DNA from 2 places in the Bradyrhizobium sp. STM 3561 genome. Region 2 is predicted to be linked to the other one. Evidence: predicted binding sites of a transcription regulator. Region 2 holds the regulator's gene; the other holds the start of a gene.
The links. Region 2 encodes PhoB, which activates phosphate uptake and scavenging genes when phosphate is short. Its sites were predicted from a motif close to TGTCATNNANCTGTCAT; they were not measured.
Positions count from the first base shown of each region.

Region 1: phnC (phosphonate ABC transporter ATP-binding protein) is a predicted target of PhoB. The motif match lies at 5,781-5,797, and genes of this name have one in related genera.

Region 1 is NZ_CP120695.1:7,365,989-7,381,110, reverse strand. Features, by position in the region: gene phnH (phosphonate C-P lyase system protein PhnH) at 4-612, opposite strand; gene phnG (phosphonate C-P lyase system protein PhnG) at 617-1,081, opposite strand; gene phnF (phosphonate metabolism transcriptional regulator PhnF) at 1,188-1,916, shown strand; gene phnE (phosphonate ABC transporter, permease protein PhnE) at 2,075-2,923, opposite strand; gene phnE (phosphonate ABC transporter, permease protein PhnE) at 2,920-3,804, opposite strand; gene phnD (phosphonate ABC transporter substrate-binding protein) at 3,876-4,811, opposite strand; gene phnC (phosphonate ABC transporter ATP-binding protein) at 4,872-5,681, opposite strand; gene P6U28_RS34895 (chloramphenicol acetyltransferase) at 5,855-6,526, shown strand; gene P6U28_RS34890 (alpha-D-ribose 1-methylphosphonate 5-triphosphate diphosphatase) at 6,523-7,716, shown strand; gene P6U28_RS34885 (DUF1045 domain-containing protein) at 7,735-8,433, shown strand; gene P6U28_RS34880 (hypothetical protein) at 8,437-9,030, opposite strand; gene P6U28_RS34875 (selenium-binding protein SBP56-related protein) at 9,114-10,514, opposite strand; gene P6U28_RS34870 (dihydrodipicolinate synthase family protein) at 10,910-11,848, opposite strand; partial or broken gene P6U28_RS34865 (methyl-accepting chemotaxis protein) at 11,974-14,052, opposite strand; gene P6U28_RS34860 (enoyl-CoA hydratase) at 14,170-14,940, opposite strand; gene P6U28_RS34855 (MarR family winged helix-turn-helix transcriptional regulator) at 14,954-15,122, opposite strand, start outside.
Region 2 is NZ_CP120695.1:7,214,541-7,229,662, forward strand. Features, by position in the region: gene pstS (phosphate ABC transporter substrate-binding protein PstS) at 1-568, shown strand, start outside; gene pstC (phosphate ABC transporter permease subunit PstC) at 737-1,726, shown strand; gene pstA (phosphate ABC transporter permease PstA) at 1,728-2,573, shown strand; gene pstB (phosphate ABC transporter ATP-binding protein PstB) at 2,570-3,391, shown strand; gene phoU (phosphate signaling complex protein PhoU) at 3,403-4,119, shown strand; gene phoB (phosphate regulon transcriptional regulator PhoB) at 4,135-4,842, shown strand; gene P6U28_RS34165 (GcrA family cell cycle regulator) at 5,103-5,615, opposite strand; gene P6U28_RS34170 (aspartate aminotransferase family protein) at 6,077-7,285, shown strand; gene argF (ornithine carbamoyltransferase) at 7,285-8,208, shown strand; gene P6U28_RS34180 (Hsp33 family molecular chaperone) at 8,457-9,464, shown strand; gene P6U28_RS34185 (IS4 family transposase) at 10,115-11,215, shown strand; gene P6U28_RS34190 (IS110 family transposase) at 11,601-12,560, shown strand; gene apaG (Co2+/Mg2+ efflux protein ApaG) at 13,094-13,486, opposite strand; gene P6U28_RS34200 (OpgC domain-containing protein) at 13,684-14,940, shown strand; gene P6U28_RS34205 (SGNH/GDSL hydrolase family protein) at 14,940-15,122, shown strand, end outside.

The sequences.
Region 1 (15,122 bases), 150 kb from region 2:
GCTTCAGATTCCCTTGCTCACGACGCGCGTGGTGCGCGGGATCGCGACCACGGCATCATCGGCGACCAGCACCATATCGATGCCGTGCGGAAACAGTGCTTCGTTCATACGCAGCCGCTCGAGCAGATCGAGAGGCTTGATCGACGCCTGCAGCGTCGCGACCCCACCGATGCCGGGGCCGCGCAGCTCGAAGCTGCGTCCCGAGTTCAGGCTGTCGACCTGAATGATCACCGTGGTCGAACGGTCCGGATACTCGCTGGTGCCGAGCGCGAATCGCTCGAGCGAAGGCAGCGCATCGCCATCACAGATCAGCGCAAAACTCGCGATCGAGGCGTCCTGCACGACCGGCGCACCGGTGTGGAACTTCAGCCACTTCGTCACATCCGAGTTCTCCGCCATTCCCGCGTCGAGCCAGAGCGGCGTATCGTGGTCGAACAGCGTCAGCGCGATCGCGGCGGTGCCGCGCATCATCGGCCCTGGCGCGCCGACCATCGGCACGATTTGCTGGACGGAGCCCGGCCGTGCCATGGCATCCATGACCGAGCGAAAGGTCGATTGCGCCGACAACACCTTGTCGGCGAAACCCGGCGGCAGCTCCGCAATCGTGGTCATGATCTCACCCCTCACCGCGCACCATGGTGTAGAAATCAACCTTCGTCGCGGCGGTCTCTTCCGCCGCCTGCTTGCGCTTGACCATAAGCTGCTCGCGCAACGGCGCGATAACGCCACGCTCGACGAGCCCGCCGAAATCGCGGGACTGCACCAGCGCATCGCACAGCGCGATCAGCCGCGCCTTCTCACCGTCGCGGCCGAGCGTGTAGCCGAAGCCGACCTCGCCGCTCGCAAGCCGCACCGCCGCGCGCGACACCGTGGCTTCACCGAGATTGAACGGCGCCCCGTCGCCGCCGATCCGGCCGCGCAGCATGACCAGCCCGTTTTCGGGCGCGCGCAGATCCTGATGGGCCGGGAGGGTGAAGTTGCGGAGGCGAGCGGCGATCTCGCCCGCCTCCGCGTGCGCCAGCACGGCCATGGCGGCCTTGCGCTGGGCTTGCTGGCTGTTGTGCTGCGTCACCTGGTCCACCGAACTTGCCGCATCTAAGTTGTCTATGATAATAGACAACTTCATACGGACGCGCCATGACTGTTTCGTGACAATGTTGTGATTTCTGGAGTAGGTTTCGCGCGACATGAGCATGCAGGACACAGCCTCCTCGGGAGTCGCGCTGTGGCGCCTCGTTGCCGACGGCATCGAGCGCGGCATCGCCGACGGCCGCTTTGCGGCCGGCGACAAATTGCCGGGCGAGATGGAGATCGCGGAAACCTATCGCGTCAACCGCCACACCGTGCGCCGCGCGCTGGCCGCGCTTGCCGAGCGCGGCCTGGTGCGCGCCGAGCGCGGCAGCGGAACCTATGTCGAGGCACAGAAGCTCGCCTATCCCCTGCGCTCGCGCACGCGCTTCTCAGAGATCGTCGGCGCGGGCGGACGCGAGCCGCATGGCCGGCTGATCGAGGCGACCGATGACGTCGCGACGCGCGAGCTCGCGCGGGAGCTGGGATTGAAGACCGGCGCGCCCCTGGTGCGGATCGAGGCGATCCGCCTCGCCGACCGTACGCCGATCTGCGTGTCCACGACCTGGCTGTCGGCCGAGCTGTTTCCGGACGCGGGCGCCGTGTTCGCGGCGACGCGCTCGATGACGAAATTGCTCGCGCATTACGGCATCCGCGATTATCGCCGCGGCGCGACCCGGATCACCGCCGGCATCGTCGACGCGACCGACGCCGCAAGACTCGATCTTGCGCTGGGACGGCCGATCCTGGTAGTCGATGCCACCGACCACGATCTCACGGGCAAGCCGCTGGTGACGAAGCATTCGCGCTTTGCCGCGGAGCGGGTCGAGTTTCTGGTGGAGTCGTAGGCCTCTTCCCCTCTCCCCTTGTGGGAGTGCCCACGATCTTTCTCGATCATCAGAAGCGGTGGGCACGCTACGCGTTGACCACCCTACGGCACTGAGGACACGTACCCCTCATCCGGCGCTTCGCGCCACCTTCTCCCACAAGGAAGGAAGAGAGCCGCCTACGCCACCGCCCGCCGGCCGATGATGGCAAACCGCAGCTTGCCCGAGATGAAATCGATTGCGGCGACGGCGACCAGGATCATCAGGATCAGGAACGACACTTTCTGCCACTCCAGCACGCGAATCTGCTCGGCGAGCTGGAGGCCGATGCCGCCGGCGCCGACGATGCCGATGATGGTGGCCGAGCGGGTGTTGGATTCGATGAAGTAGAGCACCTGGCCGGCGATGACGGGCAGGACCTGCGGCAACAGGCCGAAGCGGATCTCGTGCAGCGCGCTGCCGCCGGAGGCGCGGATGCCTTCGACCTGCTTCTGGTCGGCGCCCTCGATCGCCTCCGAGAACAGCTTTCCGAACGCACCGAAATCCGACACGGCGATCGCGAGCACGCCGGCGAACGGGCCGAGCCCGACCACGTTGATCCACACCAGCGCCCAGATCAACGTGTCGACGCCGCGGATCGAATCCAGGAAGCGGCGGACGGGAAAGCGCAGGATGTTCGACGGCACGACGTTGCGCGCCGCGAGCAGGCTGATTGGAAGCGCGAAGACCGCGGCGAGCGTGGTGCCGAGCAGCGCGATCGACAGCGTCTCGCCCAGCGCCTTCAGATAGACCGGCAGCGAAGAGCCGGGATCCGGCGGGATCATCATCAGGCTGATCCAGCCGAGCTGGCTGAGGCCGGCGAAGAAGAGCGACGGCGAGAAATCGAGATCGACGAGGCCGTAAGCGAGGATCGCCAACGCCGCGACGATCATCGCCGGCGTGGCGAGCCGCGCCGAGGCGGGCCGGTCGAACACGTCAGGGTAGCGCGCGCGAATTTGCGCGATATCGACCTGCTGCGGCTTCGTCACGTCCGCGCCTCCTCGCCGAACAGGCGGCCGCGCAGCCAGCCGGTGGTGATGTCGATGATGAAGACCGTGACGACGATGGTGAGCAGGATGGCGCTGACGTCGGAGTAATAGAACTTGCGGATGGCGACGACGAGCTCCTGGCCGATGCCGCCGGCGCCGACGAAGCCCATCACCGAGGCTTCGCGGACGTTGATCTCGAAGCGCAGCAGCGCATAGCTGGCATAGCCCGCCGTCACCTGCGGTACGACCGCAAAACGCATGCAGGAGAGCCAGCTCGCACCTGTCGAGCGAATGCCCTCCACCGGCTTCATGTCGGCATTCTCGACGATCTCCGAGAACAGTTTTCCCAGTGCGCCGGTGGAGTGGATTGCAATCGCCAGCACGCCCGCCATTGGCCCCAGGCCGAAGGCAATCACGAACACCAGCGCGAACACGATGCCGGGAACTGTGCGGGCGAATTCGAGCAGGCGCCGCACGACGAAGCGCAGCCAGGGCGCGGGCGAAGTGTTCTCGGCCGCGAAGAAGTTGAGGGCGAAGGCCAATGTCGCGCCGATCAGAGTTCCGACATAGCTGATGAGCAGGGTCTCACCCAGCATCTTCAGCCATTTGCGCCAGCCCCAGAACCACTCGCCGACATCGGTCCAGACCCGCTGGCCGCTGTCGAGCGTGAGGATGCGGTCGAAATAGCTGACGAAATTGCCGAAATAGGTGAACAGGGTATGCAAATTCACTTCGGCGCCGATCGCGGCGAGCACCAGCGCTGCGGCGAAGACCGCGGCCCCCAACAGGAGACGGAGCCGCCTGCGCGAGACCGCCTGGCGATAGGCGGCATTGAGCGCGGCAAGCTGCTGCTCGGGGAGGATCGAAACCGCTGTCGTCATCGGTCGAAACAGGTCCCGTCAAAGAAAGAGCCGGGTCCTAGGACCCGGCTCGGGTGCATCGTCCCGATGACTCAGGACGCCTTCTTCTTGCGGAGCGCATCGACGAACTTGATCAGCTCGATCGTGCCATCCCAGTCCTTGGTGGTGGCGGGATGAAAGCCCTTCTTCTGGCCGTCCGACAGGCGATCGAACGCGGCCTTGTCCTTGGCCGGCGCGTCGAAGAAAGCCTTGGCGATGGCGGCCTTGGCGTCATCAGGCAGGTCGGAATTGTAGGCATAGGGACCGTTGATGATCGGCGCCGACTTGTGGATGATGCGGAAATCGTCCTTCTTCATCGCCGAGCCGTCGGCGTTCTTCAGCATGCCCTTGGTCAGCATCTGCGCCAGCGTGGAATCGTCGTCGCTGGTCCACTGGTTGGCGGCGACGTCGACCGTGCCTTGCGCCAGCGCGAGCATCGCATTCTCGTGGCTGCCGGTGAAGACGACCTTGCCGAAATAGCCCTCGGCATCGTGGATGCCCATCTTGTCGAGCTCGAAGCGCGGCACGTTGTTGCCCGAGGTCGAGTTCGGGTCGACCAGGCCCAGGTTCTTGCCCTTGAGATCATCGACCTTCTTGTAGGAGCTGCTCGCCTTGACGAAGAACACCGAGTAATAGCCGGTCGAACCGTCGGCATTGATGTCGTTGGCGAACGCGTCGGTCTTGACGCCGGTCAGGCGGGCGCGGGCGAACGAGGCCGAGCCGTAGCTCGCGATGTGGATGTTGCCGGCGCGCTGGCCTTCGATCACAGCGGCGTAGTCGTTGGCGATGCGCAGCGTGACCTTCACGCCCAGCTGCTTCGAGAGGTATTCCACGAACGGGGTCCAGCGCTCGGTGACGCCGGAGGCGTTCTCGGCCGGCACGACCGCAAAGGTCAGTTCGGGATATTTGGCCTTCCAGTCGTTCGCCGAGGCGGACGCCGTGAACGCGAGCGCGGCGGCGCCGGCAAGGATCAGTCTGCGAGTAGTCATGGTATCCTCTTCATCGGTTGAGGTCGGTTGACGCAAAGACTTGAACTAAACAGGCGAGGCTCAGGCCGCCGCGGCCGTCCCGAGCGCCGGAACGCCCCCGGGCGCCGGTACAGGCATGCCGCCCATGACGTCGGCGGCTTCGAGATCGTAGAGCTCGCGCGCCACGTGATCGGTCAGCGCGGACGGCGCACCATCGAACACCACGCGGCCCGCGGCCATGCCGATCAGGCGGTCGCAATAGGTGCGGGCGAGATCGAGCGAATGCAGGTTGCAGAGCACGGTGATGCCGAAATGCTTGTTGATGCGCAGCAGTGCATCCATGACGATCTTGGTGTTGCGCGGATCGAGCGAGGCGATCGGCTCGTCGGCGAGGATGATGTCGGGCTGCTGCACCAGCGCGCGGGCAATCGCGACGCGCTGCTGCTGACCGCCGGAGAGCTGGTCGGCGCGCTGGGCGGCGAGCGAGGCAATGTCGAACTGCTCGAGCGCGGACATCGCCAGCGCCTTGTCCTGCTCGGGCCAGGCCTGCGACAACGAGCGCCAGGCGGGCATCGTCGCAAGCCGCCCCATCAGGACGTTGGTCAGAACATCGAGCCGGCCGACCAGGTTGAACTGCTGGAAGATCATCGCCGAGCGCGCGCGCCACTGCCGCAGCTCCTTGCCGCGCAGCAAGGTGACGTCGACGCCGTCGAACAGGATGCGGCCCCCGGTCGGCGTCACCAGGCGGTTGATGGTCCGCAGCAATGTCGACTTGCCGGCGCCGGATCGCCCGATCACACCGACGAAGCCGCCGGGGGACACTTGAAACGAAGCGTCATCCACCGCGGCTTTTGCGCCGAAGCGACACGTCAGACCATCCACCACCAGCATGCAGGGACTCCAGAGTAGCTGGGCCAACCGCTAACGCCGGCGCTTAACACTTGTGTGACAGCGCCGTTGCGGTGCGGCGATCCTACACACCTCATCCGCTGTCATCTCGGCGTCATGATATCGTCATCAAGCCGCTCGAAGAGAGACGCCCGCCCTCGCACCTCGGATGCAACATGGCCGCGAAAGCCCTTTCGGTTCAGCCGACCATCGATCCCTCGGCCAAGCTGCACGAGACCAGGCTCGGCGCCTATACCGAGGTCGGCGCGCGCACGATCCTGCATGAAGTGGCGATGGGCGATTACTCCTATGTCGTGAACGATTCGCAGATCACCTACACGACGATCGGAAAGTTCTGCTCGATCGCGGCGATGACGCGCATCAACCCCGGCAACCATCCGATGCATCGCGCGACGCAGGCGCATTTCACCTATCGTTCGAGCGCTTATTTCGAAGGCGAGGGCGACGATGCCGAGTTCTTCGACTGGCGGCGCCAGCATCACGTTCATATCGGCCACGACGTCTGGATCGGCCATGGCGCCATCGTGCTGCCGGGCCGCAACATTGGTACCGGCGCGGTGATCGCAGCCGGCGCGATCGTCACCAAGGACGTGCCGGCCTACACCATCGTCGCCGGCAATCCGGCGCGGATCGTACGGCGGCGGTTCTCGGAGGAGATCGCGGGGCGCCTCGGGAAGCTCGCCTGGTGGGACTGGGATCACGACAAATTGCGCGAGGCGCTGCCCGATTTCCGCAAGCTCGGGATTGAAGATTTTCTTTCGGCATACGAAGCACGGGCGGGCTCTCTCACCAATTCTCCTGCCAGCAAACGAAGCGCAGTCGCGTGACAGACATATTCCTTGAAGGCGGCCGGGCCCTGATCGGCGCCGAGCTCATCGAAACCTCACTTCTCGTGTCCGGGACAGACATCGCGGAGGTGGGCGCTTCTCGCGGCCGGGCGGGGCTGGCGATTGATGCACGTAACCTGCTGTTGCTGCCCGGCATCGTCGACCTGCACGGCGATGCCTTCGAGCGACAGATGATGCCGCGCGCCGGCGTCGATTTTCCGATCGACGTCGCGCTCGCCGACAGCGACCGCCAGGCGATCAGCAACGGCATCACCACCGTGTTTCACGCCGCGACCTGCTCGTGGGAGCCGGGCCTGCGCTGCGCCGACAATGCGCGCGGCCTGATGGAGGCGATCGAGCGGCAGCGTCCGCAATTCGCCGCCGACACCCGCTTCCATCTGCGCCACGAGACCTACAATCTCGACGCGGAGGCCGAGATCGCCCAATGGCTCGCCGAAGGCCGGGTCGACCTGCTCGCCTTCAACGACCACATGGACGGCACCGTCGCCGACATGGCCAAACCGCGCAAGCGCAACCGGATGGTGGAGCGCACCGGCCTTTCGAGCGAAGAATTCGACCTTCTGGTCGAGCGCGTGATCTCGCGCGCCGACGAGGTGCCGGCTTCGGTGTCGCGCCTGGCCGCTTCTGCCCGCGCGGCGGAGGTGCGGATGCTCTCGCACGATGACGCGACGCCGGCGATGCGGCATGCGTTTCGCGAGCTCGGCGCGACAATCGCGGAGTTTCCGATCAACGAGGAGACGGCGCGGGCGGCAGCCAGCCACGGCGATGCCATCGTCTATGGCGCGCCGAACGTCGTGCGCGGCGGCAGTCACACCGGCTGGACCAGGGCATCCGACATGATTGCCAAGGGGCTCTGCTCGGTGCTGGCGTCAGACTATTATTATCCCGCACAGCTGCTCGCCGCATTCCGGCTCGCGGCAGATGGTGTGGTGCCGCTGGTACAGGCCTGGGATTTGGTCTCCGCCAGTCCTGCCCGCGCGACCGGCCTCACCGATCGCGGCACCCTCGCGGAGGGACGCCGCGCCGACATTCTCCTCGTCGACGACAGCGTCAAGCTGCGGCCGCGGCTGATCGCGGTGATCTCGGGCGGCAAGCTCGTGCATCTCACCGATGCGACACGGCTGCTCACCGCCGTGGCGGCGCCGCGCGAGGCTGTCGTCGCCGCGTAAAACCGCTATGCTGAGACGATGACAGGATTTCCCCGCTACGCGGTCTATTTTGCCGCAGGCGCCGACAGCGCCCTCTCCCGCTTCGGCGCCGAGCTGCTCGGCTACGATGCCTATACCGGCGACGAGCTGCCCTTCCCGCGCGAGGCGCTGCAAATTGCGCCGGACTGGCGTGACATCAGCGCAGATCCCCGCAAATACGGCTTTCATGCCACGCTGAAGGCGCCCATGGCTCTGGCGTTAAGCAAGACCGAAGCCGAGCTGATGGCTGCGTGTGCGGCCTTCGCCGGCAGGGCACGGCCGCTTCCGGTGATCCGTCCCGTCGTGGATGCCATCAGCGGCTTCATCGCCGTCATTCCGGCCGAGCCGGTCGATACGCTCCAGGACCTGGCAGCCGACAGCGTCCGCGATTTCGACGCTTTCCGTGCGCCGCTGACGCCGGAAGATCGCGCACGGCGCAAGCCCGAAAAGCTCGGCGAGCGACAGCGCGACTATCTCGACCGCTGGGGCTATCCTTACGTCATGGAAGAATTCCGCTTCCACATGACGCTGACGGGACGGCTCGATGCGGAGCGGCGCGGGCCGATTCTGCAAATGCTGCGGGGGCGGTTTGCGGCGTTGAAGCTCGATGCGCTTGAGATCGATCGCATCGCGCTGTTCAAGCAGGATGACGCAAAGGAAAGGTTCCGCATCATCGGCGAATGGGCTCTGGCACGGTAGACCTCAGCGCCAGCTCGCAAGATTGAAGGCGAGCGCCACCGCGCCGACCAGAACGAGGCTGGTCGCCCAGACCGCATCCAGGTTGAACCAGCTTCGCGAGACGAACTTCAATCCCAGATAGCGGTAGACCAGCCACGCCAGACATCCGCCGGCGCTGATCATGGCGGCAACGTGCACCAGGGACACCAGCACCGCCATCCCGACACTCGCCTTCATCAACTCGCCCGCCGCCTCATGGCCGGCATCGAGCTCGAAGGCCTGGCAAAGCCCGAGATAGATCGGCACCAGCATCAAGGCGGCGCCGTGAGCAATGGCGACGGCAAACGACCAGAGCGCCAATTGCGTCGGTGGGATTCGTGCCAGCGCGCGGGGATGGCGCCCAACGATCAACCGATAGACGCCGAAGCCGATGACGAGAAGGCTCGCGACCAGCTGGATCGGACGCTGCCACTCCGCCAGCACGAGCAGGAACGCGAATGGCAGCAGCACGAGAAGCGTGGCCAGGAGATGCCCGGCCGACAAGGCCCACAAGGCGCGGAGGAGCGCGCGCGGGCTCTTGTCCATGAGCCCCGCCGAAACGGCGAGCGGCCATCCCATGCCAGGATTGATCCCGTGGTAGAGACCGCTCGCAACAAGAGCGAGCCACAGCCAGCCGAGTGCCGGGCTCGCGTGCCCCCAATCTAGACCGACGGATAGCAAAAGGAGTCCGTCGAACAATCGCCGCCCTCGAGCCTGATCTGGTGCGCACGATATCCGTCGGGGAAGCTCACGAAATAGTTCTTGTCGAGCTCGAGGCCGCCGTTGCGACCGACATTGGCCATGACCTCGACGCCCGGAACGCCATCGGGATAGAACTGGTCGTCCCAGGTGGAATAGAGCGAATTGGTCCAGTAGACGCGCTTGCCGTCGCGGCTGATCTCGACCATCTGCGGACCCGCCGCAAATGGCTTGCCGTTCGGATGGGGCGTGCGGCGCGCGATGCCGCCGATGTGGACGGAGCCCGCAAGCTTCGGCTGGCGCGGATCACTGACGTCATACTGGCGCATTTCACCCGTGCCCCAGCACGAGACGTAGAGAAACCGGTCGTCCATCGAGAGGTCGATGTCGGTCACCAGCGGCGGCACCGCGCCAAATCCCTGCAGCAGCGGCGGGAGCTTCTCCTTGGGCGCGGGCTCGGGTGGGATCGTCGCCGTCTTCTCGGCATGGAATGTCCCGCCTTCGCGCCACCAGGTCCAGATCGATGCTTCAAGGTTGGTGGTGTCGACCACGACGCCAACGAAGCCGTACTCGCGAACCGGATCGTGCGCCGGTCGCACCTCCAGCGCCATCTGATGATTGGCGCCGAGGTCGATGGTCTGGACGTTGCGACGGGCGCGAAGATCCCAGAAGTGGAGACGATGGCCATATTTGTTCGACAGCAGATCTTCCGGGACGATCCCGTTCTCGAACTGCGGCGGCAATGCCCATTCGCTCGTCACCATGTAGTCGCGCGGCAGGTTCCACCAGAAATCATAATGCAGCGTCTGCGGACCGCGGTCGATCTCCCATCGCCCCAGGACCTCGAAGGTCTCGCAATCCATGATGAAAACGCCGGGAGGACCGTTGGTGCCGTCCTTGCCGCCGCCGCCCAGCGTGCTCACGTAAATGCCGTCCGGCCCGCAATGGATCGTGTGCGGCCGCGAGTAGCCGGTCTTCTTGAAGACCTCCTCCGGCTCGATGATCTTGTGGATCTTGGCCTTCGTCGGATCGGGCTTGGTATCGATGACGTAGATCCGCGACGAGCGGAGCCCTGGGATGATGAGATAGCGCCGCTCGATGAAGGCGTGTCCGGCGAGCGGCGACAGGGCGGAGGAGCAGGCATTCCAGCCAAAGTGATGAAACTCATCGCCCTTGTTGGGCATCGTGACGGTATGGACGATCTGGCTATAGGTCGGCGATCCCGGCTTGACGTCGATGACCGCGAGAGCATCCGGCTTCGAGAAATCCGGACTGAGCAGCAACGTGTAGGCAAAGTTCTCCGCAGGCGCTTCCATCGCAAGCTTGGGCGATGCGTGAAAGGTGGGATCCGGCCTCATCGTCATGGCACTGCCTCCCTGTTCTGTCGGTTCGCGCCAACTTGGCTCGGGATAACGGCATAATGAAGAGGTGTTCGGCGACGTTTCGAGATTGCTCCGCGGGGCCTGGTTGGCGGGCGTACAATATGCCATCGCGGAGCTGCGGGAAACGGCCCGGGGCCGCGCTAATTCGACGCCTTCAGCCCGGCGGAATACGGCCGGAGCTCGTAGCTCACATCCGGTGTCGTCCCGGCCTGGTGCGCAATTGCGCACGGGAGCCAGGACCCGTATCCGCAGCGAGAAGTTTGGCGCGAGCTGGTAACCCAAAGTCTTCGCCAAACCACTCCCTGTGGATATGGATCCCCGATCTGCGCGCGCTTCTTGCGCGCTTGTCCGGGACGACAATGAATGGTCTGGCGCCGCTACTTCCCCCACCGCAGCGCCAGCGCGTCGCGTTCCTTGGCGAGTTCCAGCAGGCCGGCGCGCGTCGCCGGATGCAGCGGCTGCAAGGGATGCCGTACCATCTCGGATTTGATCACGCCGCCGGCCTGCATCATGACCTTGCAGGCGATCAGTCCGCATTGGCGGTTTTCGTAGTTGATCAGCGGCAGCCAGCGTTCGTAGGCGGCCTTCGCCTTCTCGCGATCGCCGGCGAAATAGGGATCGATGATCTGGCGGATGCCGTCGGGATAGCCGCCGCCGGTCATGGCGCCGGTGGCGCCGGCGTCGAGATCGGCCAGCAGCGTGATCGCCTCCTCGCCGTCCCAGGGACCTTCGATATCCTTGCCGCCGGCCTCGATCAGGCTGCGGAGCTTCGAAGCCGCGCCCGGCACCTCGATCTTGAAATAGCGGATGTTGGAGAATTCGCGCGACAGCCGCGCCAGCAGCTCGACCGAGAGCGGCGTGCCCGCCACCGGCGCATCCTGAATCATGATGGGAATGTCGATCGCGCCCGAGAGCACCTTGAAGAACTCGACGATGCCCTTCTCCGGCACGCGGAAGGTCGCGCCATGATAGGGCGGCATCACCATCACCATGGCGGCCCCCGCCGCTTCGGCCTGCTTGCTGCGCGCGGCGCACACGGCCGAGCTGAAATGCGTCGTGGTGACGATCACGGGGACCCGGCCAGCGACATGTTCCAGCACCGTATGCATCACGGTCTCGCGCTCGGCATCGGTGAGCACGAACTGCTCGGAGAAATTGGCGAGGATGCAGAGACCGTGTGAGCCGGCATCGATCATGAAGTCGATGCAGCGGCGCTGGCCCTCGAGGTCGAGCTCGCCGCGCTCGTCGAAGATGGTGGGCGCGACCGGGAACACGCCGCGATACGGGCGCTGGGCCTTGTGGGGGGTGACCGGCATCGAACTCTCCATCCCTGATGTGTCTTACGTCCGTCGCCGCACTCGCGCGGCGTGGCTGACACATCTACCCGTCGCGCGGACCGGCGGCAATGCCCCGCGCGACACCTGATGAAGAGACGACGAGATTATGCCGTCTTCACGGCTCCCAAGAAGCCTTCGACCACGACGCGGAGACGATCGGCATCGGCCGACATCTTCTTGACGGAGTCCGACAGCACCGTGCCGGCGTTGCCGGTCTCCTGGTTGAGCCTCGCGACGCTGCCGATGGTGTCGGTGACCTCGCGGGTGCCCTGGGCTGCCTGCTGGAAATTTCGCGAGATCTCGGTGGTGGCCGCGCGCTGCTGCTCGACGGCGGCGGCGATTGCCGTCATCTTCTCGTCGATGCCACTGATGGCGCCGCCGATCGAGCGGATCGCGGTGACGGCCTGGCCGGTGGCCCCCTGGATCTCCTCGACCTGGCGCGAGATCTCTTCGGTCGCTGTGGCCGTCTGGGAGGCGAGGCTCTTGACCTCGCCGGCGACCACGGCGAAGCCGCGGCCGGCCTCGCCTGCGCGCGCAGCTTCAATGGTGGCGTTCAGCGCCAGAAGGTTGGTCTGGGCCGCGATGGCGTTGATCATCTTCACGACCTCGCCGATGCGGCTCGCGGTCTGATCGAGGATCTCGACGATGGCGTTGGTTTGCTCGGCCTGTGCCACGGCCTCGCGGGCCTCGCGTGCGCTCGACTGTACCTGTGCGGAGATCTCCCCGACGGATGCGGAAAGCTCCTCGGTCGCGGCCGCGATGGTCTCGAGGTTGTTGGTGGCTTGCTCGGCCGCGGACGAGACCGCGGCGGTCTGGCTGCTCGATTCCAGGACCAGCGAGCGTACGCCGGTCGCGGTCGCGTCGAGCTCCCGCGTCGAGGCCACGACGCTCTGGATGACCGCCTGCACGGTATCGTCGAAGCTGCGGCAGGCCGCATCGACGGTGCCGGAGCGGGCGAGCTGAAGCGCCTGCTGCGATTCGCGTTCCTGGCCCAGCCGTTCCGCGGTCGCCGCGCTCTCGCGCAGGCTTTCGAGCGCAGCAGCCATGGTGCCGAACTCGTCGGGATGCCGGGATTGCGGAACCGGTGTCGCATAGTCGCGGGCGCTGATGCGCGCGATCGCGTTGAGGATTGCGCGCACCGGCCGCATGAGGCGATTGCGCACCACGAACACGGCGGCCAGGATCACGGCCAGCGCGAGCAGGAACGCGAAAGACTGCACGATGAGATTGGTCAGGGCCTTCGCCTGCACGGCCTCGGCGTGCGCGATCGACAGGTCGAGCGCTTTGCTGGCGATCGCGACGATGGATGCGAAGGGTGACTGGCACAGCGCATTCCACTCCGCAGCGGGCATCGCGGGCTTGCCGCTGCCGTCGAAATTCCTGGTGATCTCTCCCATCTTCTTGAGCGCGCCGTCGGTCTTTGCCCGCGCCTCCTTCGCCGCCTCGACCAGATCTGCGGCCACGTCGGGCGCGGCCAGCAGTTCGTCCATGCCGGTCCAGCCGAAGGCAACGGTTCCGTTCCAGCCGGCCACCGTCTGCTTCTGGTTTTCGTCGAGCGGCTTGCTGGTGTTGACGTTCGGCCGCAGCGTCGAGCACGGGATGCCGTAGCGGTCGCGCACCTGCCAGGCGAGCCGGCGGACCTGAATCATGCGGGCGATGAACGGATCGTTAATCCAGGCGCGGTTCGACACCGCGGTGGAGACCAGGTTGGCGGTATCGATCACCTTGGTGATGGAATCGTACCAGATGCTGGTACGCTCCAGCTTGCGCTCGGCGCGCGGCTGCTTCGCCTCGTCGTAGAAAAGCTGGAATTTCTTCAGCCTCGCTCCAGCGCTGCTTCAGCGTGCTGGCGAGCTTGTCGCGCCGGGCGAATTCGACCGTCGCGAGCGCAGCGACAATCGCGTCATAGCCGGCGTGTTCGGCCTTATCGGCGGCATCGAGCTTGGCGCGTGGATCGTCCTCGCCAAGCAACGCACTCTGGGCGTCGCCGCGATTGTTGCGCAGCGCGACCACGCCATGGAAGATCGCCTTGTCGGCGGCGGCAAGCCGGGCCGTCTCGAGACTGTCGCTGTAGCGGCCGAATGCTCCGGCCATCTGGATCGCCGTGCTGGTGAGCGCGCCAGCCGCCAGCAGAGCCATCAAGACCAGGAGAGCGTGCTTACCGATTTCTTAAGAATTGACATGGACCGAAGACCTGCTTGTCGCGAGCAGTCATCTTGCACGGCAACATGCCAAATTTTCGTTAAGGTTTATCTCGAGTGATATGCGTCCCGGAGTTGCCGGCTTTTTAGGCAGCCGGCTCACGCCACCTTCGTGAAGTCCGGCGGCCGGCGCTCGGCAAACGCCGTAAACGCCTCGCGCGCCTCAGCGGTACGCAGGCGCTGCGCGAACTGCTCGCCCTCGGCCTGCATCTGCGCGACCAGTGCCTCGCCGTTGCGCATCAGCCGCTTGGTGGCGATGAGGGCACCGGCCGGTTGGCGGGCGAGACGCTGGGCGAGCGCGAGCGCCTCGGCATCGAGCTTGTCGAGCGGCACCACGCGGTTGGCGAGGCCCCATTCCAGCGCCGACTTGGCAGGAACGGCCTCACCGAGCGCGAACATCTCGTAGGCGCGGGCGTAGCCGATGCGTGCCGGCATCAACAGGCTGGACGCGGCCTCCGGCACCAGCGCGAGGCTGACGAACGGCGTCGACAATTGCGCGTCCTCGGCAAGCACGACGAGATCGCAATGCAGCAGCATCGTGGTGCCGACGCCAACGGCACGGCCCTGCACGGCCGCAACCAGCGGCCGCGTGCAGCGGGCCAGCGACTGGATGAAGCGCACGACGTTGCGGCTGCCTTCGGACTTGCCGGCGGCAACTGCGGCGAACTCGCCGACGTCGTTGCCGGCAGTGAACATGTCGCCCTCGCCGCGGATCAGGATCACGCGAGCGGACGGATCGAACTCGGCGGATTCGATTGCATCCGCCAGCTTGCCGTACATCGCATCGGTCAGCGCGTTCTTCTTGTCGGGACGCGCCAGCGTGAGGGTGAGAATTCGGTCGCTATTCTCGATCCGGACATGCTCGGTCATGGCTCTGCTCCTTCTATTCGTCTGAATGTCTTGCTTCTGAAGATCTTGGAAACTTGTCCTGAATGCTGGTCAGCCAGCGCGCGACGATGTCGATCTCCGCAGCCGTGAATCCGTCCGTCAGCGCCGCGTTGACTTCCGCCGCGGCAGCTTTCGCCTGCGCCAGCACGGTCCATCCCTTCGGG
Region 2 (15,122 bases):
GCCGATCACCGTGGTCCGCCGCTCGGACGGCTCGGGCACCACCTTCAACTTCACCAACTATCTCTCCAAGGCCAGCGCGGATTGGAAGAGCAAGGTCGGCGAGGGCACCGCGGTCGAGTGGCCGGTCGGCGTCGGCGCCAAAGGCAACGAAGGCGTGTCGGGCAACATCAGCCAGACCAAGAACTCGATCGGCTATGTCGAGTATGCCTATGCCAAGCAGAACAAGCTGACCTACACCGGTCTCGTCAACAAGGCCGGCAAGCCGGTGCAGCCGACCGTCGAAGCCTTCCAGGCGGCCGCCTCCAACGCCGACTGGGCCAAGGCGCCCGGCTACTACGTCATCCTGACCGATCAGCCCGGCGACAAGTCCTGGCCGATCACCGCAGCGACCTTCATCCTCATGCACAAGGAAGCCACCGACAAGGCGGCCTCGCAGGAAGCCATCAAGTTCTTCCGCTGGGCGTTCAAGAACGGCGACAAGGCGGCCGAGGAGCTCGACTACATCCCGATGCCGGACAGCGTCGTCCAGCTGATCGAGAAGACCTGGGCTGCCGAGATCAAGAGCTGAGGCTCTCCTCTCGCGTCCCGGACGCGGTGCAGCACGCAAGTGCTGCTCCGCAGAGCCGGGACCCACAAGAACTGGGCCCTGGACGCGGCGCGGCACTTCGCACCGCGTCCGGGGCACGAGACCCAATAAAACGTGTATTCTTTGGTACAGGGGATCGGCGTGGCAGAGATGGCCGTTCAGAGCGATGTAATCGACGACGCCGGACCGTATGACCGCGCCAAGGCCTTGAGCGCGTTCAAGCTCGGCGACGTCACCTTCTACTGGATCACGCGGTTGTCCGCCATCTCGGTGCTGCTGATCCTCGGCGGCATCATCATCTCGCTGATCGTCGGTGCGTTCCCGGCGATGAAGGAATACGGCATCTCCTTCCTGTGGACGCAGCGCTGGGCGCCGTCGGCCGATCCGCCCGTGCTCGGCGCGCTCGGGCCGATGTACGGTACGCTCGTCACCTCCTTCATCGCGATGCTGATCGCGATTCCCGTCGGTCTCGGCATTGCCATCTTCCTCACCGAGCTCTGCCCGCAATGGCTGCGCCGCCCGATCGGCATGGCGGTCGAGCTGCTCGCCGGCATTCCCTCGATCATCTACGGCATGTGGGGCTTCTTCGTGCTGGGCCCGTTCCTGGCCAACACCTTCCAGCCCTTCATGATCCGGGTGTTCGACGGTGTTCCCGTGCTGGGCGCGATCTTCGCAGGTCCTCCGTCCTATCTCAGCCTGTTCAACGCCGCGCTGATCCTCGCCATCATGGTGCTGCCTTTCATCACCTCGATCTCGGTCGACGTGTTCAAGACTGTGCCGCCGGTCTTGAAGGAAGCCGCCTATGGCGTCGGCTGCACCACCTGGGAAGTCGTCCGCAGCGTCGTGATCCCCTACACCCGCGTCGGCATCATCGGCGGCGTCATGCTGGCGCTGGGCCGCGCGCTCGGCGAGACCATGGCGGTGACCTTCATCATCGGCAACTCGTTCCGGATCTCCTCGTCGATCTTCGCCCCGGGCACCACGATCTCGGCAGCGATCGCCTCCGAGTTCGCCGAGAGCGACGGCCTGCATCAGTCCGGCCTGATCCTGCTCGGCTTGCTCCTGTTCGTGCTGACGTTCTTCGTGCTCGCGGCCGCGCGGCTGATGCTGCTGCGTCTGGAAAAGAAGGCGGGGAAGTGACATGAATCCGATCTATTCACGCCGCCGCCGCAAGGACATCGTCATCCGCGGGCTCTGCATCGGCGCCGCCGCCTTCGGTGTCACCTGGCTCGCGCTGATCCTGATCACGCTGCTCTACAACGGTCTGGCCGGCCTGAACCTGCAGGTCTTCACCGAGAATACGCCGCCGCCGGGCTCGACCGAGGGCGGCCTGCTCAACGCCATCGTCGGCTCGCTGATCATGACCGTGCTCGGCGTCGGCATCGGCGCGCCGCTCGGCCTGTTCGCCGGCACCTATCTTGCCGAATACGGCCGCAACGACAAGCTGACCTCGGTCATCCGCTTCATCAACGACATCCTCTTGTCGGCGCCCTCGATCATCATCGGCCTGTTCATCTACGGCGCGGTGGTGGTGCCGATGCGCGGCTTCTCGGCGATCGCAGGCAGCCTCGCGCTCGCCGTCATCGTGATCCCGGTCGTGGTGCGAACCACGGAAGACATGTTGCTGCTGGTGCCGAACCCGCTGCGCGAAGCCGCCAGCGCACTGGGCCTGCCGCGCTCGCTGGTGATCAAGCGGATCGCCTATCGCGCCGCGCGCTCCGGCCTCATCACCGGCGTGCTGCTCGCCACGGCCCGCGTCGCCGGCGAGACCGCGCCGCTGTTGTTCACTGCGCTGTCGAACCAGTTCTTCAGCCTTGGCCTGAACAAGACGATGGCCAACCTGCCGGTCACCATCAACAACTTCGTGCAGAGCCCCTACGCCTACTGGAAGCAGCTCGCCTGGAGCGGCGCGCTGCTGATCACCCTGACCGTGCTTGCCCTGAACATTGGCGCGCGCATCATCGGCGCCGAGAGGACTGCAAAATGAGTGAAATGTCTGTTTCCGTGAGCGCGCCGACCGTTCATCCCGGCTCGCAGCTGCTGCCCGAGGCGCCCGCCAAGGTCACCGCGCGCAACCTGAATTTCTACTACGGCGAGCACCACGCGCTGAAGAACATCAACCTGGCGCTCGGCACCAACCGTGTCACGGCGTTCATCGGCCCGTCTGGGTGCGGCAAGTCGACCCTGCTGCGCATCTTCAACAGGATGTACGATCTCTATCCGGGCCAGCGCGCCACCGGCCAGCTGCTGCTCGACCACACCAACATCCTCGACCCCAAGCTGGATCTCAACCTGCTGCGGGCGCGGGTCGGCATGGTGTTCCAGAAGCCGACACCCTTCCCGATGACGATCTACGAGAACATCGCCTTCGGCATTCGTCTGTATGAGAAGATCTCGAAGTCTGAGATGGATGACCGCGTCGAGAAGGCGCTGCGCGGCGGCGCGCTGTGGAACGAGGTCAAGGACAAGCTCAATGCCTCCGGCCTGTCGCTCTCCGGCGGCCAGCAGCAGCGCCTCTGCATCGCCCGCACAGTCGCAGTGCGGCCCGAGGTGATCCTGTTCGACGAGCCCTGCTCGGCGCTCGACCCGATCTCGACCGCCAAGGTCGAGGAGCTGATCCAGGAACTGTCCGAGAACTACACGATCGCGATCGTCACCCACAACATGCAGCAGGCGGCGCGTGTCTCCGACAAGACCGCCTTCATGTATCTCGGCGAGTTGATCGAGTTCGACGACACCAGCAAGATATTCACGTCGCCGAGCGACCGGCGCACGCAGGATTACATTACCGGCCGGTTCGGCTGAGGAGACGGAACATGGGTTCTGAACATACCGCAAAGGCCTTCGACACCGACCTCCAGGAGCTCACCCGCCTGGTCGCCGAGATGGGCGGCATCGCCGAGCGCATGATCGTCGATTCCGTCGACGCGCTGATCCGTCGCGACGTCACGCTCGGGCAGCGCGTCGTCACCACCGATGCCGAGCTCGACGCGCTGCAGAAACGCATCGAGGAGCGCGCCGTGCTCACCATCGCCCGCCGCCAGCCGATGGCGGTGGATCTGCGCGAGATCGTCGGCGCCATGCGCGTCGCGACCGATCTGGAGCGCATCGGCGACCTCGCCAAGAACATGGGCAAGCGCGTCGCCGCGCTGGAGACGGATTTCCATCCGCTCAAGCTGTTCCGCGGCCTGGAACACATGACCGATCTCGTGCAGCAGCAGGTCAAGTCGGTGCTGGACGCCTATGCCGCGCACGATCTGCCGGCGGCGATGGCGGTGTGGAAGGGCGACGAGGAGGTCGACGCCATCTGCACCTCGCTGTTCCGCGAACTCCTCACCTATATGATGGAGGACCCGCGCAACATCTCGTTCTGCATCCACCTGATGTTCTGCGCCAAGAACATCGAGCGGATCGGCGATCACGCCACCAACATCGCCGAGACCGTGTTCTACATGATCGAGGGCCAGGCGATCACCGACAAGCGGCCGAAGGGCGACATGACGACCTTCGCCACGACGGTGCCGAATACCTAAGGGAGCGACGACAACATGGGCGCACGCATTATGGTGGTTGAGGACGAGGAAGCTCTCACCGAGCTTCTCCGCTACAACCTCGAAGGCGACGGCTATGACGTCGAGACGGTGATGCGCGGCGATGACGCCGACACCCGCCTCAAGGAGCACATTCCCGATCTGATCGTGCTCGACTGGATGCTGCCGGGCCTGTCAGGCATCGAGCTGTGCCGGCGGCTTCGTACCCGTCCCGAGACCAAGCAGCTGCCGATCATCATGCTCACGGCGCGCGGCGAGGAAAGCGAGCGGGTGCGTGGACTTGCGACCGGTGCCGACGACTACATCGTCAAGCCGTTCTCGGTGCCGGAGCTGCTCGCGCGCGTGAAGGGCCTCTTGCGGCGCGCGAGCCCCGAGCGGCTCGCCACCGTGCTCGCCTATGGCGATATCGAGCTCGATCGCGACAAGCGCCGCGTAGCGCGTTCGGGCCGGCCGATCGATCTCGGCCCGACCGAATATCGCCTCTTGGAGTTCTTCCTGGAGCATCCCGGCCGCGTGTTCTCGCGCGAGCAGCTGCTCGACAGTGTCTGGGGCCGCGACATCTACATCGACGAGCGCACCGTCGACGTCCATATCGGCCGCCTGCGCAAGCTGCTCAATCTAGGCCGCGAGCAGGACCCGATCCGCACCGTTCGCGGCGCCGGCTATGCGCTGGACGATCGTTTCGCGAAGGCAGAGCAGACGTAAGGTTTGCTGGCGTTGCTTTAGCGGGCTGCTGCCATAGCCTCAGTGTCGTCCCGGACAGGCGCGCGCAGATTCGGGACCCATAACGACAGGACGTGATTGTTTTGCGAAAGGGTAACTCGGAGTCCCCGTAACCACGTCTTGCGGTGGCTATTGGTCCCGGATCTGCGCGCGCTTGTGGCGCGCTTGCCGGGACGACTTCGGGTATGTTGAGCCGTCAGCGTGTGACGGCGCCGTCTTTGCAATCAGCTAGATCAACAAACTCACCGCGTGCCCGGCTTCGCCGGCGCGCGGCGGCGATCCGCTGTGGGTTGATAGGCCACGCGCGAATGCTGCGCGCAGTAGGGCAGGCCGGAGAGCGCCTTGCCGCCGCAGAAGAAGAAATCCGGGCTCGAGGGATCGCCGACCGGCCAGTGGCAGGTCGCCTCGTTCAATTCCAGCAGCGACAGCCGCTGGCTCATCGGCACCACGTTGTCGTAGGTGACAGGTTCGGCCTCCACCTCGACCTCGAAGGCCTGCGCCAGCGCGGTGTTGCCGCGTGCGACGGGGCGGGTCACCCGCATCATGTGCTGCGCGGGCCGTGCCTTGCGCGGCCGGGGCGCTGCCGATGAAGGGCTCTTGGCGCGGCCGGACAGACCGAGCCGATGCACTTTGCCGATCACGGCATTGCGGGTCACATTGCCGAGCTCCGCCGCGATCTGGCTGGCCGAAAGTCCGGCCTCCCAGAGCTTTTTCAGCTGCTCGACGCGATCATCGGACCAGGTCAAAACCGTCATTGCACCCTTTCCCTCGCTGCGCGCCTGCCAACCTCTGGCCTTCGCAGCGAATGCCTAAAGCCTTGAAAAACCCGTGCCGCCCGAATCCCTTAAGGCTCGCCGGGCGCGCTCAAGGACGCCCGAACGTTTACGCCGGTACATGAGGACTCTTGGGATCAGAACCGCTGCACGAGATGTCGTATCTGACAGTCCAAACGCTACAATATGGCGTGACTCCCGCGCAAGAGTCCGCCGACTCGCTTCCACATGTTCCGTGGTGAAAACCCCGCAAAATCGGCACCGCAAGACTACGGATTCAGCGTTTCGCGAGGCTTTCCGGGCGGCATTGACACCCGTCTTGCCAGGCATAAGATAGTCTCACGTGCCGCCCTTAAAAGGCGGCACGTTTCGTTTTCCGGGGCCGGTCGATGGTGCGTTGCGCAATGCACGTCTCACACCGTCCGCAACATTCAAGTGACGTCATGACTGACAGCGCCGCGCCGCATTTGCTTCCCGTTTTCGCCAGGGCCGACCTCGGTTTCGAGCGCGGCGAAGGCTGCTGGCTGATCGCGGCCAATGGCGACCGCTATCTCGATTTCACCTCGGGCGTGGCGGTGAATGCGCTCGGCCATGTCCATCCCGCGCTGGTCAAGGCGTTGCAGGAGCAGGCGACGAAGCTCTGGCACATGTCGAACCTGTTCCAGAGCCCGGACGGCGAGAAGCTCGCGGCGCGTCTGTGCAAGGAAAGCTTCGCGGACTTCGTGTTCTTCTGCAATTCCGGCGCCGAGGCACTGGAAGGCGTGATCAAGCTGGTGCGCCATCATCACTTCTCCGACGGACATCCGGATCGCTACCGCATCATCACCTTCGAGGGCGCCTTCCACGGCCGCACGCTGGCGACGCTCGCCGCCACCGGATCTGCAAAATATCTCGAGGGCTTCGGTCCGCCGATGGACGGGTTCGACCAAGTGCCACATGGCGACCTCGACGCCGTGAGGAAGGCGATCGGCCCGCACACCGCCGGCATCCTGATCGAGCCGATCCAGGGCGAGGGTGGCGTTCGTTCTGCGCCTCCCGGCTTTCTGAAGGCGCTGCGCGAGCTCTGCAACGAGCACGGCATATTGCTCGCCTTCGATGAGGTGCAGACCGGCATGGGCCGCACCGGCGATCTCTTCGCCTATCGGCGCACCGGCGTCACGCCCGACGTGATGTCGCTCGCCAAGGCGCTCGGCGGCGGCTTCCCGATCGGCGCGGTGCTGGCGACCGCGGAGGCGGCCGCTGGCATGGGGCCCGGCTCGCACGGCTCGACCTTCGGCGGCAATCCGCTCGCGATCTCGGCTGCGAACGCCGTGCTCGACGTCATGCTCAAGCCCGGCTTCTTCGACCACGTGCAGAAGATGTCGCTGCTGCTCAAGCAGAAGCTCGCCTCCGTGATCGACCGTCATCCCGATGTCGTCAGCGAGGTGCGCGGCGAGGGCCTCCTGATCGGCATCAAGGCCGTGGTGCCCTCGGGCGATCTCGTCGCAGCGCTGCGCGGCGAAAAACTGCTCACGGTCGGGGCTGGCGACAATGTCGTGCGCTTCCTGCCACCCTTGATCGTCACCGAGGCGGAGATCGAGGACAGCGTCGGACGGTTGGAGCGCGCCTGCGCTGCGATCTCGTCCAGTCAGACCAAGCGGGTGGCAAGTTGATGAGCAAGTCGCCGAAGCACTTTCTGGATATCAACGAGCTGCCGCTGTCGGAGCTCAAGAGCATGCTCGCCGCCTCTTCCGCCATGAAGGCGAAGCAGAAGGCGCATCAGCCGGTGAGACCGCTCGAAGGCAAGACGCTGGCGATGATTTTCGAGCGTCCCTCGACCCGCACCCGCGTCTCGTTCGACGTCGGCATGCGCCAGCTCGGCGGCGAGGCGATCATGCTCACCGGCGCCGAGATGCAGCTCGGCCGCGGCGAGACCATCGCCGACACCGCGCGCGTGCTGTCGCGCTATGTCGACGCCATCATGATCCGCATCCTCAATCACGATGCGCTGCTGGAGCTTGCGGCCAACGCCACCGTGCCCGTCATCAACGGCCTGACGCGGCGCTCGCATCCGTGCCAGGTGATGGCCGACCTCATGACTTATGAGGAGCATCGCGGCCCGATCGAGGGCAAGACCGTGGCCTGGACCGGCGACGACAACAACGTGCTGGCGTCCTGGGCCCATGCCGCCGAGCGTTTCAAATTCCAGCTCAACGTCGCAACGCCTCCGGAGCTCGCGCCGAAAAAGGCGATGCGCGACTGGATCAAGGCGACTGGCGCGCCGATCGTGCTCGGCAACGATCCGGAAGCCGCGGTGCGCGGCGCCGATTGCGTCGTCACCGACACCTGGGTGTCGATGGGCGACAAGGAGGGTGAGCACCGCCACAACGTTCTCAAGCCCTACCAGGTCAATGCCAAGCTGATGTCGCTCGCCAAGCCCGACGCGCTGTTCATGCACTGCCTGCCCGCCCATCGCGGCGAGGAGGTCACCGACGAGGTGATCGATGGCCCGCAATCGGTCGTGTTCGACGAGGCCGAAAACCGCCTGCACGCGCAGAAAGGCATTCTGGCCTGGTGCTTCGACGCGGTGAAGTAGCGGGGGTTGGCGTTTCGCCGGCCGCAAATACTATTCGTCGTCCCGGACAAGCGCAGCGCCCGACGACGCGCAGCGTTGTCTAGAGCGGAGCCCCGATCCGCGAGGACTCGGAGTTCTCGGCTCGCGCTATCATCCAATCCTGTGGTTATGGATGCCGGATCTGCGCTTGCGCTTGCCCGGGACGACACTGAGTTTGGGGCGCTTCACCCCCCTTCCATTTCCCACTCTCTGACCCCAGATAAAGCGCCATGGTTTCCCAATCCCCTGACATTAAAACCGGGCCTGAAGGCCCGGTTCGCGCACCATCGGCGGTTCCAATCGACGACGCCGTGCTGCCTTACGAGGTCGACGCGCTCGACGTGCGCGGGCGTCTGGTGCGGCTTGGTCCGACGCTGGACGACATTCTCACCAAGCACGACTATCCGGCGCCGGTCGGCAAGCTGCTCGGCGAGGCCATCGTGCTGACGACGCTGCTCGGCTCGGCGCTCAAATTCGAGGGCCGCTTCATTCTTCAGGCCCAGACCGACGGCCCGGTGTCGTTCCTGGTGGTGGACTACAAGTCGCCGGACCATCTGCGCGCCTATGCCCGCTTCGATGCCTCGCGCTTGGGCACGGCGAAGGATTCCGGCGCGCTGCTCGGCCGCGGCCATCTCGCCATGACCATCGACCAGGGCCCCGACATGAGTCGTTACCAGGGGCTGGTCGCGCTCGACGGCGGCAGCCTGGAAGACGCTGCCCACGAATATTTCCTGCGTTCCGAGCAGATCCCGACGCGCGTGCGCCTCGCGGTCGGCGAGGAGTGGCGCAGTAGCGACGGCGGCAAGCATCGCTGGCGCGCCGGCGGCATGCTGATGCAGTTTCTGCCCAAGGCGCCGGAGCGCGCACGTCAGGCCGATCTGCATCCCGGCGATGCGCCCGAAGGCACCGAGGCGCACAGCGTCACTGAGGACGACGCTTGGGTCGAGGCGCGCTCGCTGATCGAGACCGTCGAGGACGTCGAGCTGATCGATCCCGAGCTCTCGGGCGAGCGGCTGCTGTTCCGCCTCTTCCACGAGCGCGGCGTGCGCGTGTTCAATCCGCAGGTTCTCGATGCGCGGTGCTCCTGCTCGCGAGATGCGGTCGCCTCGATGCTCAAGAGCTTCTCGCCCGACGACCGCGCCGCCATGGTCAAGGACGACAAGGTCGTCGTCACCTGCGAGTTCTGCTCGTCGGTGTACCAGTTCACGCCGCACGAGGCGGGCGTGGGGGGCGCGTAGACGGCGTCCGTAGCCCGTAGCCTGTGTCGCCCTCTGTCAATCCCGTCGCGCAAAGATATTCCGCTTTACCGAAATTCGGATTTGGCGTATGTGTCGCCCATCCCGGCTCATTCTCGAGGGGCGATCATGAGGTCGTCATTGTCGCGAGCCGGGCTTGCGGTGGACGCAGCAGCGTCGTGTACGAGATGTCAAGGGCAGGGCGGATTGCTCTCCGTGAGCCCGAGGCTTCGTGCGGACGAGCGGCGCTGTCAGGTTCGTCGCGTCAGCATTTCGGTGGCAACGTGCACAACGCCGTCGAACCCTGTGGCGCCAACGAACCGTGCGTACGGCAAAACCGTGTGGTCCTGGCCGTCGTTGCTACGGTCAAGCTCTTGCGGAGGCGGCAGTCGCGTCAACCGGCGCGGTGCTGGTGAATTCCGTGAGCGCGAGGGAGGCCAGAAGGAATTCGGCTCCCAGGAGAGCGCGGTATAAGCCGTCCGACCATCGCGCAGGGAAGGCCGAGTGATTGGCTCCACCTGTATGCTGCTGTGCAGTCTTTTTGCGCGATCCTTTCGCGCAGCAGACCGCGGGTGCGAGGTCAGCACCCGGTCTTCCCCATAGGCGTTAAGTTTGTTCTTGAGTGTTGGAATCACACGTGATTCCAAGGCGGGATGGCAGACGAATCGCTTCTGAACGAGGACTGGGCGAGAGTGGTTACGCAGCTCGGCGGGGCTGCGCAGCTTGAAATAAGTGCGCGCCAGACGAAGGCTTTCGTGCGGCGGCGCCAAATTCCAGATGCGGTGGCGTTACTTCGGCTGATGCTGGCCTATTGTCTGGGTGAAAGAGGGTTGAGATCGACAGCCGCGTGGGCCGCTTCTGTTGGCCTTGCCGACCTCAGCAGCGTGGCGTTGTTCTATCGCCTGCGTCAATGTGGCGATTGGTTTGCAGTGCTGGTGGAGGGCTTGCTCGCTGCGGCAGCCCCGAAAGCGAGCCGAGGCCGCCTGATCCGCATTATCGATGCGACGACAGTGCCTCAGGCAGGACCGGCTGCGCGCAGGAACAGTGAGCTTTGGCGCGTTCATAGTGCATTCGATCTGCCATATGAGCGCTTTGGTCACTTCGAGCTGACAGATCAGCAAGAAGGCGAAACGTTTGACCGGATACCGGTGGTCAAGAACGAGATCCGCATTGCTGACCGCGCTTATCTACAACCTGACCGCATCGCCGCTGTGCGCGACGCCGGGGCAGACGTTTTGATCCGAGCGGGCTGGAAGAACGCACGTTGGCTTGATGCCAAAGGCCTTCCGTTCGATCTGATGGCCCAATTGCGTGCGCCGAAGGCGCACGGACTGATCGATCGGAGGATTTGGATCAAACGCAAGGACGGTGCGCCTCTGGCTATGCGTCTGGTCGCAGTCAAGAAGCCCGCCGGTGCAGTCGCGGCTTCGCGCCGTAAAGCCCGGCGCGACGCACAAGACGAAAACCGCGTCATCTCCAAAGAAACTCTGGAAGCCGCGGATTGGGTCATTCTGGTCACGTCGCTCGCGCGGGACGAGTTCTCCACCAAGGATGTACTCGCGCTCTATCGACTGCGATGGCGCATCGAACTTGGCTTCAAGCGACTGAAGAGTCTGATTGGTCTCAAGACGCCACCTGGAACCGATCCGCGCTCCGCCAAGCCCTACTTGCTGGCACACCTCTTGATCATCCTGCTGCTCGAGCCGCTTGCCCGCGACTTCGAGGACTCTCCCCGCTGGACGCAGGCCGCCTGACGGCACCTGGCGCTTGGCGTGTTTTGCAACAACTCGTTGCATCCTTGCTACAAGCGATCATTCCACAACCAACCATCCGTTGCTTTCGCCGCAGAAAGCGAGCGCTTGGGCGGCACCTGCGCGAGCCTCCTCGAAAACGTCCGTATCAATCGATGCTCGCGCTACCTTAACGCCTATGCGGTCTTCCCTGCGCCCTTGTGTCCCCGAAATCTGCCAGAATGTGGCAACGGGCGGTTGGATCAGAACCGCCCGTTGCCGGAACTGAGCCCGTTGCGCCCAAAGGCGACAGAGCCTGCTAAAGAGCAAGGGACAGCTCCGGTGTCTTCCTGAACCCGAACAGTTGCAAGGGCTGCGAGCCCGTACCAGGCAAGGAAGGGAGTGGATGATGACACAAGACGATCTGGTTGTCGTCGGCATCGATGTCGCTAAAGACAAGATTGATGCGTGCATTCGGACCGTAACGGAGCGGAAGACTTGCCCAACAACCGCGGCGGGGCGACGGAGCTTGATTGCATGGCTTCGCAAGCATCAGGTCGGCAAGGCAGTGATGGAGGCAAGCGGCGGCTACGAGCGGGTATGGGCCAAGGCGTTGCGCCAAGCAGGGCTGGAAGTACGGATCGTCGATCCCAAACGGGTTCGCCACTTTGCGGAATCGGCGGGACGCCTTGCGAAAAATGACAAGATCGACGCGGAGATGATCTCCTGGTTCGCCGAGACATTCGGCGAGGCTCCCAGCCAAGTCGACAATCCCGCTCACGAGGAGATGAAGGCACTGGTGAAGGGACGCCAAGGCCTGCTTGACGTCAGGGCTCGCCTGGAAATGCAGAAGGAGCATGAGGCGCCGGCCCTTGTTCAGAAGGCTCGCGCGCGTCTTCTTAAGAAGCTGGCTGACGAAATCGCCGCGCTCGAGACCGCGATCGCGGCGACGATCAAGACAACGCCGGACTTTGCCAAACGCGCCGAGATCATCCAGAGCGTACCAGGCTTTGCTGAGGGGACCGCAATGGCGCTGCTTGGAGGACTACCGGAGCTGGGGCAGGTGAGCGACGAAGTTGCCGCCGCGTTGATGGGCGTTGCTCCTTATGACGACGATAGCGGCAAACGTCGAGGTGAACGCTGCATCAAGGGTGGCCGCCGCTGGGTGCGAAATGCCCTCTACATGCCCTGTGTCGGTGCCGCAACGCTGAACAATCCGGTGTTCAAGGCCTTCTACGAACGGCTGATTGCCAAGGGCAAGCCGCCAAAGGTCGCGATCGTCGCCTGCATGCGCAAGCTGATCATCATCCTCAACACCATGATCGCGCGCGGCGAGACGTGGGATCCGAAGAAATACAGGGTGGCCTGACGAGCGCGCCTATCTCGCGCTCGGACCTCGGCCGAGCGCATGCAAAGCCAACAGACCGGTGAGCGGACGGGGTCAAGGCCGTCAGCCGCCGCAGGCGGGGGCGCGCCAGCGCCAGCCTTGAGGCCGGCCGATCGCCGGGCTACTTCGCCACAGTTGCTCTTGGCTTTCAGAGGGGGAAGCGACGAAGCAAAGCTCGGGCGAGTTGCGCCGCGAGGACGCGAAGGCATGTCTGCAGCCACGCACACGCTGTCACCTCACACTCCGTCATTGCGAGCGCAGCGAAGCAATCCAGAATCTTTCCGCGGCGCGATTCAGGATTGCTTCGTCGCAAGGGCTCCTCGCAATGACGAGGAGGGGAGAGCGTGTACCACACGCCTCTCGCGTGCCCCGGACGCAGCGCAGCGCTCCTTCAGCGGTGCGCTGCAGAGCCGGGGCCCATGTCGCCGCACCGCGCCCTGTTGCCCGGGGTCCCGGCTCGGCGCCGCAGCGCTTCCGCGCGACAGCTTATCCGGGACGAGGTGAACGATGCGCCGTTAATTCAAAACCCGCTTGCTGTCCGGGCTGTCCAGCGAGAATGTCGGCACGTCGATCTCGAACCGCTCGCCGGTTTCGCTGACCATCTGGTAGCGGCCGGTCATGAAGCCCGAGGCGGTCGAGAGCGGCACGCCGGAGGTGTATTCGAAGCGCTCGCCGGGGGCCAGGATCGGCTGCTCGCCGACCACGCCCTCGCCCTTCACCTCCTGCTGGCGGCCGGAGGCATCGGTGATGATCCAGTGCCGCGTCTTGAGCTGCACGGTCTCCTCGCCCGAATTGGTGATGACGATGGTATAGGACCAGAAGTAGCGCGAGCGGTCGGCCGACGACTGCTCCGGAACAAAGTTCGGCTCGACGGTCACTTCGATCTGGCGGGTCACGGCGCGGTACATGGCTGCCATCATACCGAAATCCGGCCGGGGAACCAAACGCCGCGGCTGGCTTTGGCGACATCGTCCCGCCAGAATTCGAGGGGAAGGACGCTCCCCAAGCGAGACACCCTTATGTGATCCGGCTGCTTTGCGAGACGACAGCCGGACCATTAAACTCCTTCAATGTCGCGATTTGCGGAAGGGTTGTTAGGCCCCCGATGACCATTGCCGACCAAGTGACGGGATCGACGATCTCGGGAACCGCGGAAGTCAAACCCGCAGAGGCCAAGCCGCGCGCCGCCGCGCCGGCCATCACGCTGCCCGCCGTCGGCGAGCGCGAGCTCCGGCTCGATCTGTTCCGCGGCCTGGCGCTGTGGCTGATCTTCATCGACCATCTGCCGACGAGCCTGCTCACCTGGTTCACCATCCGCAATTACGGCTTCAGCGACGCCACCGAGATCTTCATCTTCATCTCGGGCTATACCGCTGCCTTCGTCTACGGCAGGGCGATGTTGGAGGGCGGATTCGTCATCGCCACCGCGCGCATCCTGCGCCGGGTCTGGCAGATCTATGTCGCCCACGTCTTCCTGTTCACGATCTTCCTCGCCGAAATCTCCTACGTGGCGACCAGATTCGAGAACCCGCTCTACACCGAAGAGATGGGCATCATGGACTTCCTCAAGCAGCCCGACGTCACCATCGTGCAGGCGCTGCTCTTGCGCTTCCGCCCCGTCAACATGGACGTGCTGCCGCTTTATATCGTGCTGATGCTGGCGCTACCCTTGATCCTGTGGTCGATGAAGTGGAAGCCAGACGTCACGCTCGGCCTCTCGGTGGTGCTCTATGCCGTGACGTGGGAATACGACCTCTACTTCTCGGCCTATCCGAACGGCTTCTGGGCCTTCAATCCCCTGGCATGGCAATTGCTCTTCGTCTTCGGTGCATGGTGCGCGCTCGGAGGTGCGCGCCGCATGTCGCGTATCCTGGCCTCGCCGGTGACCATGTGGATCTCGATCGCCTATCTCGTCGCGGCGTTCTACGTGACGCTGACCTGGTACGTGCCGCAGCTCTCACAGTTCATGCCGAAGCGTATCGAGCAGTGGATGTATCCGATCGACAAGACCGACCTCGACGTGCTGCGCTTCACGCATTTCCTGGCGCTCGCCGCGCTCACCGTGCGCTTCCTGCCCCGGGATTGGCCGGGCTTGAAATCGCGCTGGCTGCGACCATTGATTCTATGTGGTCAGCATTCCCTCGAGATCTTCTGTCTCGGGGTGTTCCTGGCCTTCGCCGGCCATTTCATTCTCGCCGAAGTCTCCGGCGGCGCAGCCATGCATGCGCTGATTAGTCTCTCCGGGATCCTGATCATGTGGGGCGTGGCCTGGGTGATTTCGTGGTACAAGCGCGTGGCTGACAAGAGCGGTGCGAAAACCAAAAACGCCGTCGGCAACGCCGATCTGGCGGGAGGGGGCTGATGAAGGCGAAGGTTCTCCTGAGCCTGATCCTGCTATGCGGTGGCCTCGCCGCGCCTGTGGCGCGTGCGGGCGATGCTGCGCCTGTCGCTTCCCATGCGCCCGCAGCCTGCGAATTGCCGCCCTATCTGCTGACCAGCGAAAGCCAGCTGCCCAAGGTCGCCGACGCCGTCAAGGCCGGCAAG